Linked DNA regions of Marinoscillum sp. 108. The protein of the gene in region 2 interacts with the protein of the main gene of each other region in a pairwise test. Links are inferred from orthologs where the notes say so. Each region holds a gene or a part of one and is shown on either strand. Other genes may lie near its edges.

Region 1 (4,052 bases), 1.6 Mb from region 2 along the record:
TATTCAATAGACGAGAGACACTGCTGTGCAGGTTGTAGCATTGGTCTATATTTGTCGAAAATAATCCAGAAAGCATTAATTTCAGCAACAGTCAACATGAACAAGAATATCCATGTAGTGATTATGGCAGGTGGTACAGGAACAAGGTTTTGGCCTTACAGCCGCAATAATAAACCAAAACAATTTCTAGATGTTTTGGGAACAGGCAGAACTTTGCTTCAAATGACCTTTGACCGGTTTAAGGAAACTGTACCCTCTGAAAATATCTGGGTGGTTTCCAACGAAATATACAAAGATCTTCTTGCCGAGCAGCTACCTGAGCTACCCAGCGAGAATATACTTCTCGAGCCCTCCAAACGAAATACAGCCCCTTGCATTGCCTACGCTGCCTATAAAATCAAAGAAAAAGATCCTAATGGCGTAATGGTCATTTTGCCATCCGATCATGTCATCTTTAAAGAAGCAGCTTTTGTGGAGGTGATTGGGCAGGCAGTGGACCACGCAGACGATGAACGTCTGTTTACTATAGGCATAGAGCCCCACAGACCTGAAACCGGATACGGTTATATCCAGTTTGAAGAATCCGACGAAGAAATCAAGAAGGTAAAGACTTTCACTGAAAAGCCCGAACTAGAACTGGCTGAGAAATTCATTGCTAGCGGCGATTTTGTATGGAATGCCGGCATTTTTGTGTGGAGTGTCACGGCCATCATCAATGCTTTTGAAACGTATCAGCCCGAGCTGGCGGAAACTTTTGAGGAAGGTTCTGGCATTTACTATACTCCCGATGAGCCGAAGTTTATCAAATCGGCTTATTCGCTCTCCAAAAGCAACTCCATAGATTATGCCATCATGGAGAAGTCGGACAGTGTATATGTGGTTTTGGGGGATTTTGGGTGGTCCGATCTGGGCTCATGGAATGCCCTGCACGAAATCAAGACCAAAGATGAGAACGAAAACGTAATAGAGGGTAATGTGATCACTTACGACTCTAAGGATAATTACATTCTCAGCGAAACCAATCGTGTGATCGTAGCCCAGGGACTGGAAGGCTACCTCGTTGCTGACTTTGAGGATGTACTCCTGATCTGCAAAAAGGAAGATTCGGGTATTTTCAGGCGGTTTGTCACCGATGTGAAAATGGAAAAAGGCGAGAAGTTTATATAAGCCTTTGCCTATTTACTTCGTACAGAGCCATGGCGGCAGCCACTGACACATTTAGCGAAGCTATTTCTCCACTGATAGGGATTTTCACCTGTTTATCGGCCATGGCCAGGTAGGCAGATGAAATTCCCTCATCTTCAGAACCCACTATGATGGCCGTGGGTACCATCAAATCGATATCCTGAAAGTAAGACTCTGCTTTCTCAGTACTGGCCACTATCTGAAGCCCAGAGTCCTTTAAGAACTGGATGGCTTCTTTCAGATTGGCCTCTCTGCACACGGGAATAAAATTGAGTGCTCCGGCTGACGTCTTGATGGCATCCGCATTGATTTGAGCACTGTTTTTGGTAGGGATCAGTATGGCATCCACACCCATGCACTCAGCAGTACGGGCAATCCCTCCAAAATTTCTGACATCCGTAACCCTATCCAGTATAAGGATAAGAGGCACACGTCTGTTTTCAAATACGGCAGGCAGCACATGGTCTATTTTGTGGTATTGTACAGGAGACAAAAAGGCCACCACTCCCTGATGGTTTTTACGGGTAAAACTGTTGATTTTTTCTACAGGCACCGTGGAGAGTGGAATCTGTCTCCCATGAATAAGCCCCTGAAGCTCTTTCGCCAGATCCCCTTTCAACCCCTTCTGAATGAACACTTTCTCAAGATCCTTTCCTGCATGGATGGTTTCTATGACAGCCCGTATGCCATAGATCATATGTTCATTTTTCTTTACTTCCATTTATAAGCCTTTTCTGAGATCCCCTACCTGTGAATACCACAGCCGCTCATACTGGCGGTCACGCTTCAAGGTATACATTGTGGGTGTAAAGAGAGTTGAAATCCTGATGAATTCAAATTCAGGGCCGTCATTATATTTCCAGACCTCTGTGCTTTCATTGCGGAAGACCTGATCTGGAAGACCAAAGATGATGTAGATCATCCCCCGGTCAGTTTTCCATCCCTGCTTGTAATCCGTGAAAAGTCTGTTAGCATCTTCCACCTGCTTGTAGAAGACACGAATGGCATTTTTCGCTCTAAACTTGGTCCCGTAGGTATTGAGCCAGAAATTTTCAAAAATCTTTTTACTTTGACTATCACTGATGGCCTTGAGCTCCGTAGGAGTGGTGATGTATGTAAGCGGACCAATCAGTTCATCCAATCGCTTGAACTCCGGATAGTACGCAGGACACTTGAGCAGCGTAAGGGCGGTTTGAGCCAGGGTATCCTCCTGAATGAGGTAAAAGTGGTAGTTCTCCATACTGACCAGCTCCCCTTCAAAATAAAAAGAACTATCGATGGACAGGCTGGGAGCTATAGGCTTCATGAGGCCCATGGGTGGGTCTGCCGACCCAAAATCATCCAGGTATTGGTATGCATGGAGCTCGCCTACTTCACCTGCTATGCGTACGCTCTCACCCGTCACATAACTATCAAAAATTGGGAGGCCCCGCTCATCCAGCGGAAGGTTTGGAGTAAACCCCACAGGGGTTGAAATCCTAACATCTCCAATTCTGTACAGCCCTCTGTTGAGGTCCACCATACTGATGAGCAACAATGCTTTTGAGGACTGGGGCAGGGTAAGTTTAAAGTATCCGGAAGACAGACTGATCTGCAGTGTATCCAGCGTGTAATTACTCAGGGTATCATGCTTGAGTGAATTGTATCTCTCCTGCAAAAGAAAATGACTCTGCCATGCACCCAGGCTATCGGTGCTCACCCTAAAATAAACCGCCACACCTTCATTCACCTCCACCACCCGATGACTGATGGTCATGCCGGCACTGAGATCATATTGAAAGCCAAGGTTAATTCTGGAAAGGTCTAAAGCATGAGAAACCGATGCCAGACAAATAAGGAAAATAAGAAAACCACTTCTCTGTCGCTGCATAAGGCAAAAAAGTTAAGTAATAATTTGGTTTCTTTGCCAAAAAAATTGCCATGAGTGTATATACTACTGAGATCACATCAGACCAGATCCCCTCAGACAACCCCATCCATCAAAGGCTCCTAAAAGCTTATTACGCAGCTGAGCCGCTGGTTTCGGGAGACTTGCTGGAACTGGGCTGCGGCGAAGGCAGGGGCGTATCCCTACTTCTGAATAAAGTAGATAGTTATTTGGGACTCGATAAAATTGAAGGAGTTATTGAAACATTACGTGGAAAATTCAAGAATGCGCGCTTTGAGTCAGGTGTTTTTCCTCCCATCGATTTGCCGGATAATAGTTTTGATACGGTGGTAAGTTTTCAGGTGATCGAGCACATTCAGCAGGATGAACTTTTTCTTTCAGAAATCCACCGCATCCTAAAGCCTGGAGGAAAAGCAATTCTATCTACGCCCAACATCAAAATGACCCTGAGCCGTAATCCATGGCACATCCGGGAATATACCGCAGATCAATTGGCCACTCTGGCTGGAAAATATTTCTCCTCAGTAGATATGAAAGGAATAGCGGGCAATGAAAAGGTGATGGAATACCATGAGCGCAACCGCAAGTCTGTGCAGAAAATCATGAAGTATGACATCCTGGACCTGCAATACAGGCTCCCGGCGGCACTGCTCAGAAAGCCCTATGAAATCCTCAATAGACGAAACCGAAATAAACTCAAAAACCAGTCGGACGAACTGGTTCTTTCTATCTCACATGAGGACTATTTTGTCAGGGAAAAGTCCGAACAAAACCTTGATCTTTTTGTTATTCTAAGTAAGTAAAAACAAAAAAAGATCATGAATTCAGAAAAACTAATAATCGAACTTAATCAACTACTCAGCGACTTTCATATTTACTATCAAAACACCCGCGGATTCCATTGGAACATCAAAGGAAAGCGGTTTTTTGAGCTACATGTAAAGTTTGAGGAACTGTACACAGAGGCCTTGACTTCTAT
Region 2 (12,947 bases):
TAATGCAGGAAATACCTGCGAAATATACCGAAACGAGGGCGGAACACTGCTGAATATCGAAGCAGAAATCGCCCCATTCTATAGAGGATCTATGGACTGGGGCGATTTTGACGGAGACGGTGACCTTGACCTCCTGATTACCGGAATGAGTGACAATGGGCCTTTGTCTATCATCTATCAGAACACTAACGGTGTTTTTCAGGACATTGAAGCCAACCTCATTCCGATTGGACAAACCGGATACAGTGATGCCCGATGGGGTGACTATGACGCAGATGGTGATTTGGACATAGCGATGAGCGGTAGCAATATCGACTTTGAGAATGACGCCTATATCTATAGAAATGACAATGGTGTATTTGTGGATACAGAGACCAACCTGGAACAAATCGCTGGCACGGTCCATTGGATTGACTATGACCTGGATGGTGATCTTGATTTGTTCATCAGCGGCGATGGGTATTTTAACATAGAGGCTCGATTGTATCAATATAACAATGGCACATTCACAGACACAGAGTTTGCTTTCACTGGCCTTACAAATGCCTATCAGGATTGGGCAGACTATGATGGGGATGGAGATCCTGACCTCCTCATTTCCGGGCAAACAGTGGATTTGGATGTGGTTTGCTTCATTTACAGAAATGACATCAGCAACTTTATCAATATAGAAGCAACCATTACAGGCACCTTATTTGGCTCCGTCCAGTGGGGTGATTTTGATGCAGATGATGACCTGGACATCCTGATCGCCGGCGACACCACCGGTCAGGGAACCTCCATCGCCAGAATTTACGAAAACATTAACGGCACTTTTTATGCGTTGAGCGAAGAATTTCCCCTCACCTACTACGGTGAAGTAAAATGGGCAGATTATGACAATGATTTTGACCTGGACGTACTCATCACCGGCCTGAGTGAGGAATTTTCAGCCCCCTTTTCCGAGTTTTGGGTGAACAGCACCGACCCTAACTTTGGTCCGGATTCCCTTCACCTCAGCAACCTTAAAGTCAATCTATCTGCAGGAGAAAACACCCTCATAGGTGATTTATCAAGCCACGACCTCAACGCCTCCGACGTACTCACCTTTAGCCTTGTGTACGATGCGCAAGCGTCCGGAGTCTACAATGGCGCATTTCACATTTCCGAAAATCAACTGTATGTAAACAATACACGCAATATGTGGGCCGGTACCTTCCCGATCATCATAGGTGTGAGTGATGGGGAGCTTACACTTACAGATACCTTCAACATTCAGGTGGTTGACGACATAATACCCATTGATGAGTTTGTTCTGGATAGTGCCAACTCCGCTATGCTTCCCAACCTCTTCTTCAGCGAAGCAGATTGGGGTGACTATGATGGGGATGGAGACATGGATCTGGTAATCACCGGAACGCCAGCCACTACCAGCATATACCGGAATGATGAGGGTGTATTCACCAATATAGAAGCCGGACTGGAAATGGCGGAAGATGGCCCCGTCAGATGGGGTGATTTTGATGGAGATGGAGACCTTGATCTGGCAGTGGGCGGCTCGAGTAAAATATATCGAAATGATGAAGGCACCTTTGTAGACATAGAAGCCAACATAGTTGAAGTTTCATCCGGGGCTATGGCCTGGGGCGATTACGACGGAGATGGGGATCTGGACCTGGCGCTATCGGGCATCACAGCGTCTAGCGATAAAATAAGTAAAATATACCGTAACGATGACGGCATCTTCGTGGACACTGATAGTCCCCTCACCGGAGTATCCTATGGAGACCTGGCCTGGGGCGATTATGATAATGACGGTGATCTGGACCTGGCACTATCTGGTGACGGGCGGTTTATTCTTTACACCATCATTTACCTCAATACTGACAACACCTTTTCTGAAACAATAAGCCTGGAGGGCCTCTCTGAGTCTGCCTTGAACTGGGGCGACTATGATAACGATGGCGACCTGGACCTGCTCGCTGCTGGCAGAAACATTGATCTAACCCCCCGAACCATCATCTATCAAAACCAGAATAACACTTTCGTGGACACAGAGGCAATCCTTCCGGGCGTGAGCTTTGGACATGCCGAATGGGGAGATTATGACCATGATGGTGACCTTGATATCCTCCTGGTAGGTGATACTGGCAACTCCGAGTACATCTCCACTGTACTAAGAAATGACGGTGATGGCTTCACTGATACCCAAGCCTATCTACCCCAAGTGACCTTCGGTGTTGCCAAATGGGCCGATGTGGATGGCGACAGTGACCTGGACGTGCTAGTCACCGGGCTAAATGAAATCAGCTCGGACTTTGCACTCACCCAATACTGGCTCAATACCATCAACCCTAACCGTAGCCCCAGTGCCCTCAGGCTGTCAGATACAATCGTATTGCAGTCATCGGGAGAAAATACTCAAGTGGGTCTTCTAAGCACAGAAGATGCTGACGCAGATAACCTGCACACTTACACCCTGATAGAGGGTGAAGGCAGTACGCATAACTCACTGTTCAAAATTCAAGAAAATGCCCTAATCATCCTGAATGCTCATCTGGCGGCTGGTGAATATTTTATCCGCATTCAGGTTAGTGATAGCGGCGGGGGAACATTCGAAAATACCTTAGTAGTGGCGGTAATAGACGATGTTCCCCCAATTCTTATTCCTTCGGACACCCTGTTCTACCTGGATCAAACAGGGGCAGTTACGCTCACAGCCAATAACATAGCAGGAGAAAGCTATGACCCCTATTCAGGAACCATAACCATGAGCATGGAACGGGGAAACTTTTACTGTGAAGACGTGGGCCCGCAGGAAGTCAGCATTTCGGCCACTGACGCCCATGGTAACACCACCAGTGAGCAGGTTACTATCAGCATTGCCGATACCTTAAGTCCAAAAGTGCAGGATGGTGCGCTCACTTTATATCTGAATGCTGCTGGTGCCGCCATCATCACTTCGGATCAGTCTATGGCCCTTGTTTCTGACAACTGTGGTATTATGAGCACCAGTGTCAGCCAATCCGAATTCAGCTGTGAAAACCTGGGTACTCAGGAAATTACCGTTACCACTGAAGACCACAGTGGTAACTCCACACAGGCACCTATACAGGTAACCCTACTTGATACCCTGGCCCCTATTGCTTCGCTGAAAACAGCCACAGTGGAGCTGAAAGCCGATGGACTGACCACAATGACATTTGCAGACCTGGACAACGGAAGCCTGGACAATTGCGGTATTGAAAGCTCAATCCTGAGTAAGGACACTTTCACCTGTGAGGATCTCGGTGAAAATCAAATCACCATAACGCTGGAGGATGCCAGCGGGAATGTAACCACAGCCACCACACTGGTGACCGTGACTGACCCAGCGGCCCCTGTAGCTCACTTGCAAGAGCTCACTCTAGACCTAAATGATCTTGGAACCGTAACTATCTCAAGCGAGGACATTGATGATGGCAGCACCGATAATTGCGGTATTGAAAGCTTTATCCTTAGTAAGGACACTTTCACCTGTGAGGATCTTGGCGAAAATGAAATCACCGTGACGCTGGAAGATGCCAGCGGGAATGTGACCACAGCCACCACACTGGTGACCGTGACTGACCCAGCGGCCCCCGTAGCTCACCTGAAAGAACTCACCCTAGACCTAAATGATCTGGGAACCGTAAGTATCTCAAGCGAGGACATTGATGATGGCAGCACCGATAATTGCGGCATTGAAAGCTTTATCCTCAGTAAGAACACTTTCACCTGTGAGGATCTCGGTAAAAATCAAATCACCATAACGCTGGAGGATGCCAGCGGGAATGTAACCACAGCCACCACACTGGTGAATGTGACCGATCAAATGGCTCCTGCAGCTCACCTGAAAGAACTCACCCTAGACCTAAATGATCTGGGAACCGTAACTATCTCAAGCGAGGACATTGACGATGGCAGCATCGATAATTGCGGCATTGAAAGTTTTGTCCTCAGTAAGGACACTTTCACCTGTGAGGATCTTGGCGAAAATGAAATCACCGTGACGCTGGAAGATGCCAGCGGGAATGTGACCACAGCCACCACACTGGTGACCGTGACTGACCCAGCGGCCCCCGTAGCTCACCTGAAAGAACTCACCCTAGACCTAAATGATCTGGGAACCGTAAGTATCTCAAGCGAGGACATTGATGATGGCAGCACCGATAATTGCGGCATTGAAAGCTTTATCCTCAGTAAGAACACTTTCACCTGTGAGGATTTAGGAAATAATGAAGTGGTAATCACCCTCACGGACAAAGATGGTAATACTACTGTAGGTAGCACCATTGTTACCATTCTGGATCGCACTGCCCCCACAGCCATTCTTCAAGGTCTTACTATCCAGCTAGATCCCCTGGGCACAGCCATCCTCACCCCCGAAGCGGTGGATAATGGAAGTTCGGACAATTGCGGTTTGGATCAGATAAAACTCTCTAAAGAAACTTTTGGGTGTGATGACATTGGCACCCAGGAGATCACGGTAACCCTGACTGATTTATCGGGGAATGAGACCTCTGAAGTAGTGAATATCATAGTAGTAGGAAACTGTGATCCCCTACATATGGTTGGTGAATTGGAAATGAGTATTTGGCCTAATCCGGCTGATCAGCTTCTGAGGGTATCGCTCAGGAAAGACTATATCTCTCATACGCTGAGGCTGTCAGATGTATCAGGAAAGACAATAGCCAATTTCCCTATCAGTCAGGAACTGATGGAGCTTGACATTTCAGCGTTGAACCCGGGAATATATTTCATCTCTATTCAAGGCAGAGGTGCTCAACTTATCAAATTCATCAAGCGCTAAATCAGAACCTGGCGGCCATCAGCAAGTTCAGGTCTTTATAGCCCAAATTGAACTTGCGAGCCAGGTGAATATTGCAAATGCTACCACGATAGGTATAAACCCCTCGCATAAACCAGGGGTGGTTGAAGATCATTTCATCCACCCCTCCTGCGTCTGCCACGTGCAACAGAATAGGTGTGAAAATATTTGAAATGGCTATGGAAGCTGTACGTGATACCCTGGAAGCAATGTTGGGCACGCAGTAGTGGATCACGTCGTGTTTCTTGAAGGTCGGTTTTTTGTGGCTGGTCATCTCGCTGGTTTCGATACAGCCTCCCTGATCAATGCTCACGTCTATTATGACCGAACCGGATTTCATCTTAGCCACAATCTCTTCCGTGATGACACACTTATTTCTACCCTTTTCGGCACGTATGGCGCCTATTACCACATCCGCTTTGCTAATGGCGCCCTCCAGTGTAGCATTGTCAATCGTAGACGTATGAATCTGTTGCCCAAGAGCATGCTTGATTCGCCTCAGTTTATAAATATGATTGTCAAAAATCTGGATATCCACACCGAGCCCTATGGAAGCTCTGGCGGCATATTCTGCCACGGTACCTGCACCCAGGATGACCACCTGAGTTGGCGGCACACCTGTGATCCCACCCAGGATCACCCCTTGCCCACCATTGGTATTGCTGAGCAATTCTGCCGCGATAAGCATCACCGCACTACCGGCTATCTCGCTCATGGCCCGCACAAGCGGAAGCCCCCCTACTTTGTCTTCGATGAACTCGTAGGCAATGGCAGTGATCTTCTTTGCATTGAGTGCATGAATATATTCTACTGATTGGCGACCCGACTGAAATGCGGAAATGATGGTAGCTCCATCATTGAGGTATTCTATTTCCTCCAGTGTGGGCGGCTCCACTTTCAAAATGATATTGGCTTTAAAAACCTCCTTGGCGGAGTTTACAATTTTAGCACCAGCTTCACTATACTCTCTGTCTGAATAATGCGCGGACTTCCCCGCTCCTGCTTCTACCCAGATTTCGTGTCCGTTGGCAGCCAGCACCTCCACTGACTCTGGTTTGAGGGTCACTCTGCTCTCCTGTAGCGAAATCTCCTTAGGTACCCCTATAAACAATGATTTTGATCCTCTCTTAATCTTTGCAGGTGCCTCTTGTGGGTACATGCTCCGCTCACGGGCTAATTCCGCAAAACCCGATTTCATTTTATCCGCCATGTGAAGCTATGGTTATTTCACGTCCATTGTCTCCCACTAATTTAATACTTATTTCAAGGTGATTTTCAGGTATCAATTCTTTTATCATCTCCGGCCACTCTATCAGACAAATATCTCCTGAATAAAAATATTCATCCACTCCGATATCGAGCGCTTCCTGCAGCTTTTCTATCCGATAAAAATCAAAATGATAAATGGGGTCATCCTCCATGTCCCGGTATTCATTCACAATGGAAAAAGTAGGTGAACTCATGGGATCCTGTACACCAAGACGCTCACAGATCACCTTGATGAGGGTGGTCTTACCAGCTCCCATCTCTCCATTGAAACAGACGATGCGTTGCGCTGTGAGTAGTGGCAGCAATGCATCCGCCACAGCATTCAACTCCCCTTCTTCACTAATTAAAATTGTTTTCATTTAGGTGCCAGCTCTACCAAAGGTATGATCATCTCCTCCATGCTCACCCCACCATGCTGGAAGGTGTCTTTATAGAAGTTGACGTAGTAATTGTAATTATTTGGATAGGCAAAGAAAAAATCTTCGCGCGCAAATGCAAAGGCTGTGCTCACGTTTACTTTTGGCAACCTGAATTCATCGGGGTCTCTGGTGAATAGTACTCCCTTCTCTTCAAAGGCAAGATTTCGCCCGGCTTTATACCGCAGGTTGGTATTGGTGTTTCTGTCACCCACTATTTTATAGGGCTTTTTCACCCTGATGGTCCCATGATCCGTGGTGATCACCACCTTCACATCTTTACCGGATAAGTAGCGCAAAAGGTCATAAAGCGATGAATGTGAGAACCACGACTTGGTGATAGACCGATACGCTGATTCATCTGGAGCCAGCTCTCGGATCATCTGCATATCTGTACGGGCATGCGACAGCATGTCTACAAAATTGAATACAATAGCGTTGAAGTCATTTTTCATCAGGTTTTTGACATTGTCCGTGAGGTTCTTACCATCACTGGCCTTGATGATCTTGTGATAGCTGGCTTTTACCTGAAGACGCTCTTTCTCCAGATTTTTCATTAACAACTGCTCCTCATAGAGGTTCTTTCCATCCTCATCATCTTCACCCACCCACAGGTCGGGATGATTTTTGGCAATATCCAGAGGCATCTGTCCTGCAAAAAGGGCATTTCTGGCGTAAGCCGTAGTAGTTGGCAATATAGAATAGTAGTAGTCTTTGTTCACAATATTGAATAACTCCGATATTTCGGGTTCCAATATTTCCCATTGATCAAATCTGAGATTATCTATGACGATGAGGAAAACCGGCTTTTCACTTTTCAGTAAAGGGAATACCTTCTTCTTGAGTACCTGATGAGAAAGCAAAGGCCTGTCCACATCAGGATCGGTGATCCAATCGCGATAGTTGTCCACGATGAAGTCAGAAAACCGCTGATTGGCCTCCGAGCGCTGAGTATTCAGCACCTCCAACATACTTTTATCATCTGTACTATCAATCTCCAGATCCCAGTACACCAGCTTTCTGTAGAGATCTGCCCACCCCTCAAAATCATCCAGATCCTGCACTGTCATGCTCAACTTCTGAAATTCCTGCTGATAGCTTTGGTTGGTATGCTCAGATACGATGCGCTTATTGTCCAGAATTTTCTTGACCGAGAGGAGTATTTGATTCGGGTTCAGTGGTTTGATCAGGTAATCGGCTATTTTCGCACCGATGGCCTCCTCCATGATGTGTTCTTCTTCACTTTTGGTGATCATGACCACTGGCAGGTTCGGGTGCGTGGATTTAATGTAATTGAGGGTTTCCAGACCGGACATCCCTGGCATATTTTCATCTAAAAAAACCAAATCGAAGGTGTGATGATCTATTTCCTCCAGTGCATCCGATCCGCTATTGACCGGAGTGATCTCAAATCCTTTGTTACTTAAAAAAAGGATGTGTGGCTTGAGGAGATCTATTTCATCATCAGCCCATAAAATTCTATATTTCTGCATTCATCTATTTTTGACGTAAGTGAACAAATATCAAACCGCTTTTTCAATTTGAACAAAAAGAAAATTTTAAACGATCCCGTGTACGGGTTTATCAATATACCCAACGAACTGGTCTTTGATATTATTGAACACACATATTTTCAAAGATTGCGTAGGATCAAACAACTCGGTCTCACAGACTTTGTTTATCCGGGTGCTTTGCATACCAGGTTTCACCATGCCATAGGGGCTACCTACCTCATGCAAAAAACCCTTGACACCCTACGTAGCAAAGGGGTCATGATCTTTGATGCAGAGTATGAAGCTGCGCTGGTGGCCATCCTTTTGCATGATGTTGGGCACGGGCCGTTCTCTCACACCCTGGAGTTCAGTTTATTTAAAGACGTGCAGCATGAGCAGATTTCGCTTTGGATTTTTGATAAACTCAATAAAGAATTTGGCGGCCGACTGGAGTTGGCCAAGCAGATTTTTACGGGAAAATATCATCGGAAATTTCTTCATCAGCTGGTCTCCAGCCAGCTGGACGTGGACCGGCTGGACTACCTGAAGCGCGATAGTTTCTTTACCGGGGTGTACGAGGGCACCATAGGTGCGGAGCGGATCATCAAAATGCTGAACGTCGAAAACGATCAGTTGGTAGTAGAAGAAAAAGGGATTTACAGCATCGAAAACTTCCTCAGTGCCCGTCGCCTGATGTATTGGCAGGTGTACCTTCACAAAACGGCTGTTTCGGCAGAGGCCATGCTCATCTCGCTGATTAAGCGTGCTAAGAAACTCACTCAAAGTGGGAAAGATATTCCCGCAACGCCTGCCTTCAGGATTTTTCTGGAGCGCAACATCACCCAGCAGGAGTTCTTCGACGATAAAGACCTCCTGGATGTATTTGCCATGCTGGACGACATGGATGTGTGGGGCTCCATCAAAATGTGGCAGTCTCATGATGACGTGGTGTTGAGCAAACTAAGCAATGATCTGCTCAACCGCAGGCTTTTCGGCATTCGGCTGTCCAATGACAAATTCAGCTCAGAGCAAATCGATCAGGTCCTGCAGCAATTACTCGCACAGGGCTACTCTGCCCAGGAGGCTAAGTATTTTATCCAAAAGGGCTCCATCAGTAATGCAGCCTATATTGCCAAAGGCGGCAGCATCAATATCCTGATGAAGAGTGGAGAGGTAGTGGACGTGGCTCAGGCTACCGATCTACCCAACATCAAAGCCATGAGCAAAATCGTGAAGAAATACTATCTCTGCTTCCCCAAAAACCTATCTTTACCCGTCTGAACGCCAGGTGTAAAACCACACTTATGAATTTAACGGTAGGTCAAATTGCGGAGATATTGAATGGAGAAGTAGCCGGCGATCCGAATATCCTTATTCTGGGCATTTCTAGTCTGGAGGACGCTCAGTGCGATTCTGTTTCTTTTTTGGCCAACCCCAAATATGAACAGCATTTATATAATACACATGCTGCCGCGGTGATTGTAGGCGTGGATTTTGTACCCAAGCAATCGACTAAAACAGTCCTCATCAGGGTGAATGATCCCTATCTGAGTTTCACTGCGCTGCAGGCAGAGTACCAACGACTCACTATCCTGAAGAAGACCGGAATAGAGGCTCCTGTACATTTGGGAACAGACTTCTCACATTCTGATGGGCTTTATCTCGGTGCATTTGCCTACATAGGCGACCATGTCACCATCGGGAAGAATGTGAAAATACACCCTCAGGTATACATTGGGGACCATTGCACCATAGGTGATCACACGATCATCTATCCCGGAGCTAAGATCTACGAAAGAACCATCATCGGAGCTTATTGCAACATTCAGGCAGGGGCGGTCATTGGTTCACACGGGTTTGGATTTGCCCCCAAGCCGGATGGCTCCTATCAAAACATCCCGCAAACTGGAAATGCGGAGCTGGGCAACCATGTAGATATCGGGGCCAATACCACCATTGACTGTGCTACCCTCGGCACCACCCGCATTGGGGATGGGGTGAAAATCGACAACCTTGTACAGATTGCCCACAATGTGGAAATAGGAAAGCATACGGTGATTGCTGCCCAAACAGGCATTTCAGGTTCTGCCAAGGTGGGCAAGCACGTGATGATCGGTGGGCAGGTAGGTACGGTGGGGCACATTCACATAGCCGATCATACCAAAGTCGGCGCCCGATCGGGGGTTACCAAAAGCACCAAATCTGATCAAATTCTGTTTGGTGTGCCAGCCATGGATCGTCATGGGTACCTGAAATCATACGCCATTTACAAAAAGCTTCCAGAGCTGATGGCGTGCATTCAGGAACTTGAGCAAAAAATCCTAAATTTGACCCCCAACAGCCCAAAATGAAAGTTTACCAACAGACCATCAGGAAGCCAATAACCCTCTCAGGAGTGGGACTACATACAGGTATGGCGGCAAACATTACGTTCAAACCTGCCCGACCCAACCATGGCATCAAGTTTCAACGTACGGACCTCAAAGACCAACCCATCATAGAAGCGGATGTGGACTATGTGATTGATGTGAACCGAGGAACAACGCTGGAAAAAGATGGAGCAAGGGTTCAAACCATAGAGCATGTACTTGCGGCATTGGTGGGAATGGAAATAGACAATATCCTGATCCAGTTGGACAGTCAGGAGACACCGATCATGGATGGAAGTGCCGGTCCTTTCGTGGACGCCTTCCTCAAAGTGGGGATCGAAGAGCAAAACGCCCAGCGTAACTTTTATGAAATCCCGGAAAGCATCTTTTATCAGGACAAAAGTCTGGGAGTGGAGATTGCCGCACTTCCGCTGGATGATTACCGCGTGACTGTGATGGTAGACTACAGCTCCAAAGTACTGGGGAGCCAGCATGCTTCCCTCAATAAGCTCGAAGATTTTCAAAATGACATTGCCAGGAGCCGCACGTTCTGCTTTCTTCACGAAATAGAAGAACTCTACAAAAACGACCTGATCAAAGGGGGCGACCTCAGTAATGCTGTGGTGGTAGTGGATAGAAAGGTGAGACCAGAAGAAGTCGCTAAGCTCAGCAAACTACTGAACAAACCAAAGATTGATTTTTATGGCGAGGGCATTCTCAATGACGAGAAACTCCTCTACCCCAACGAACCAGCCAGGCACAAACTACTGGATGTACTGGGAGATCTGGCACTGGTGGGCAGGCCCATCAAAGCGCAGATACTGGCAGCCAGACCAGGTCACACTACCAACGTGGCCTTTGCCAGAAAGCTCAAAAAAATCATGAGTGAGGCCAGCCACATTCACATTCCCCAGTACGATCCTAAGGTACCGGCTGTTCTGGACATCAATAAGATCTCCAAAATACTGCCCCACCGATATCCTTTCCTGTTGATAGATAAGATTTTTCACCTGGACGATGAGCAGGTGGCTGGCATCAAAAATGTGACCATGAACGAGCCTTTCTTTGCAGGTCACTTTCCGGGAAACCCGGTAATGCCAGGTGTACTCCAGGTGGAGGCCATGGCCCAGATTGGTGGTATCCTGGTACTCAATACGGTACCAGACCCTGAAAACTATTGGACCTACTTTTTGGGGATCGAAAACTTCAAATTCAGGAAAATGGTGGTGCCTGGAGATACACTGGTGATGAAGCTCGAGCTCATGCAGCCCATCAGAAGGGGATTTGCGAAAATGAAAGGTGTGGCATATGTGGGTAACAACCTGGTGTGTGAAGGAATCATGACTGCCAGCATTGTAAGAAAAGATGTATGACGAGTACGCTTTCATACATTCATCCTCAGGCTCAAATAGCTGAAAATGTAACCATTGAAGCCTTTTGCTCTATCGCTGCAGATGTGGTGATTGGAGAAGGTACCTGGATTGGTCCCAACTCTACCATCATGGATGGCGCCCGAATTGGGAAAAACTGTCGCATATTTCCCGGTGCCGTGATCTCCGCCGAACCCCAGGACCTTAAGTATAAAGGTGAGCGATCAACTGCCACCATTGGTGACGATACCATCATCAGAGAGTGCGTGACCATCAATAAGGGAACCAGGCTTGATAGAAATGACACCAAAATTGGCAGAAACTGCGTGCTGATGGCCTACACACATGTGGCCCATGACTGTATCATTAGAGATCACGTTATTCTAGCCAATGCCGTGCAAATGGCCGGGCATGTACACATCGGTGAGTATGCTTTTGTTGGGGGCACCACAGCCATCCACCAGTTTGTGAAAATCGGTGCCCATACCATGATATCCGGTGGCTCGCTGGTGAGAAAAGATGTACCACCCTATGTAACTGCCGCCCGCGATCCCCTCTCATATGCCGGAGTGAATTCCACTGGGCTCAGAAGGCGGGCTTTCTCCAACGATAAAATCAGAGAAATACAGGATATCTATCGAATCTTTTACCTTAGCGGCCTCAACAATACTGAGGCACTTGACAAAATCAAAATGGAGTTGAATCCTTCCGTGGAGCGGGATGACATCATCAAATTCATTGAAGACTCCAACCGTGGTATGATGCGGGGAAATAAAGATTAGCAGATGAAGATCACGCTCACTGACCTTGGTAAAAAATATAACCGCGAATGGGTTTTCCGGCACCTCAACTTTGAGATCAATCCCGGAGATACTATCGCCATCACAGGACACAATGGATCTGGAAAATCCACGCTACTGAAAGTATTGGGTGGCTATCTTACGCCTTCTCAAGGCAAGGTGACCTACGGAGACAACAGGGAGCATATTCAGACACAATTTAGTTTTGCTGCTCCCTACCTCAACCTTCTGGAAGAATTCACACTGAAGGAGCACCTGGCTTTTCATAGTAAATTCAAAAAAGCCCTGTGTCCACATGAAGAGATGCTCTCACTGAGCAACCTCACCGGTGCTGAGGACAAGTTGGTCAAAGATTTCTCCTCAGGCATGAAGCAACGCTTGAGACTGGTGCTGGCCTTTTTT

What was found.
Region 1: the proteins of tsaE (region 2) and rlmB interact in binary tests that used the Escherichia coli proteins (3 or more experiments, as listed by UniProt). The link is inferred for Marinoscillum sp. 108 from one-to-one orthologs.

The regions. Positions count from the first base shown.
Region 1 is NZ_LR734808.1:3,337,765-3,341,816, reverse strand. What follows is about bases 34-3,032. They hold rlmB (23S rRNA (guanosine(2251)-2'-O)-methyltransferase RlmB), read right to left. Parts: upstream 1,907-3,032; coding sequence 1,160-1,906; downstream 34-1,159. Other genes in these bases: GV030_RS13585 (GWxTD domain-containing protein), read right to left, coding at 1,907-3,032; GV030_RS13595 (mannose-1-phosphate guanylyltransferase), read left to right, coding at 97-1,167. Also shown: more of GV030_RS13585, read right to left, coding at 3,033-3,055; GV030_RS13580 (bifunctional 2-polyprenyl-6-hydroxyphenol methylase/3-demethylubiquinol 3-O-methyltransferase UbiG), read left to right, coding at 3,106-3,876; GV030_RS13575 (Dps family protein), read left to right, coding at 3,892-4,052. UniProt on the Escherichia coli protein: Specifically methylates the ribose of guanosine 2251 in 23S rRNA.
Region 2 is NZ_LR734808.1:1,696,935-1,709,881, forward strand. Bases 4,743-7,741 are described here. They hold tsaE (tRNA (adenosine(37)-N6)-threonylcarbamoyltransferase complex ATPase subunit type 1 TsaE), read right to left. Parts: upstream 6,457-7,741; coding sequence 6,028-6,456; downstream 4,743-6,027. Other genes in these bases: GV030_RS07095 (T9SS type A sorting domain-containing protein), read left to right, coding at 4,743-4,810; GV030_RS07100 (alanine dehydrogenase), read right to left, coding at 4,812-6,038; GV030_RS07110 (bifunctional response regulator/alkaline phosphatase family protein), read right to left, coding at 6,453-7,741. In the rest of the region: more of GV030_RS07095, read left to right, coding at 1-4,742; more of GV030_RS07110, read right to left, coding at 7,742-8,006; GV030_RS07115 (HD domain-containing protein), read left to right, coding at 8,055-9,287; lpxD (UDP-3-O-(3-hydroxymyristoyl)glucosamine N-acyltransferase), read left to right, coding at 9,311-10,357; GV030_RS07125 (bifunctional UDP-3-O-[3-hydroxymyristoyl] N-acetylglucosamine deacetylase/3-hydroxyacyl-ACP dehydratase), read left to right, coding at 10,354-11,748; lpxA (acyl-ACP--UDP-N-acetylglucosamine O-acyltransferase), read left to right, coding at 11,745-12,527; GV030_RS07135 (ABC transporter ATP-binding protein), read left to right, coding at 12,531-12,947. UniProt on the Escherichia coli protein: Required for the formation of a threonylcarbamoyl group on adenosine at position 37 (t(6)A37) in tRNAs that read codons beginning with adenine.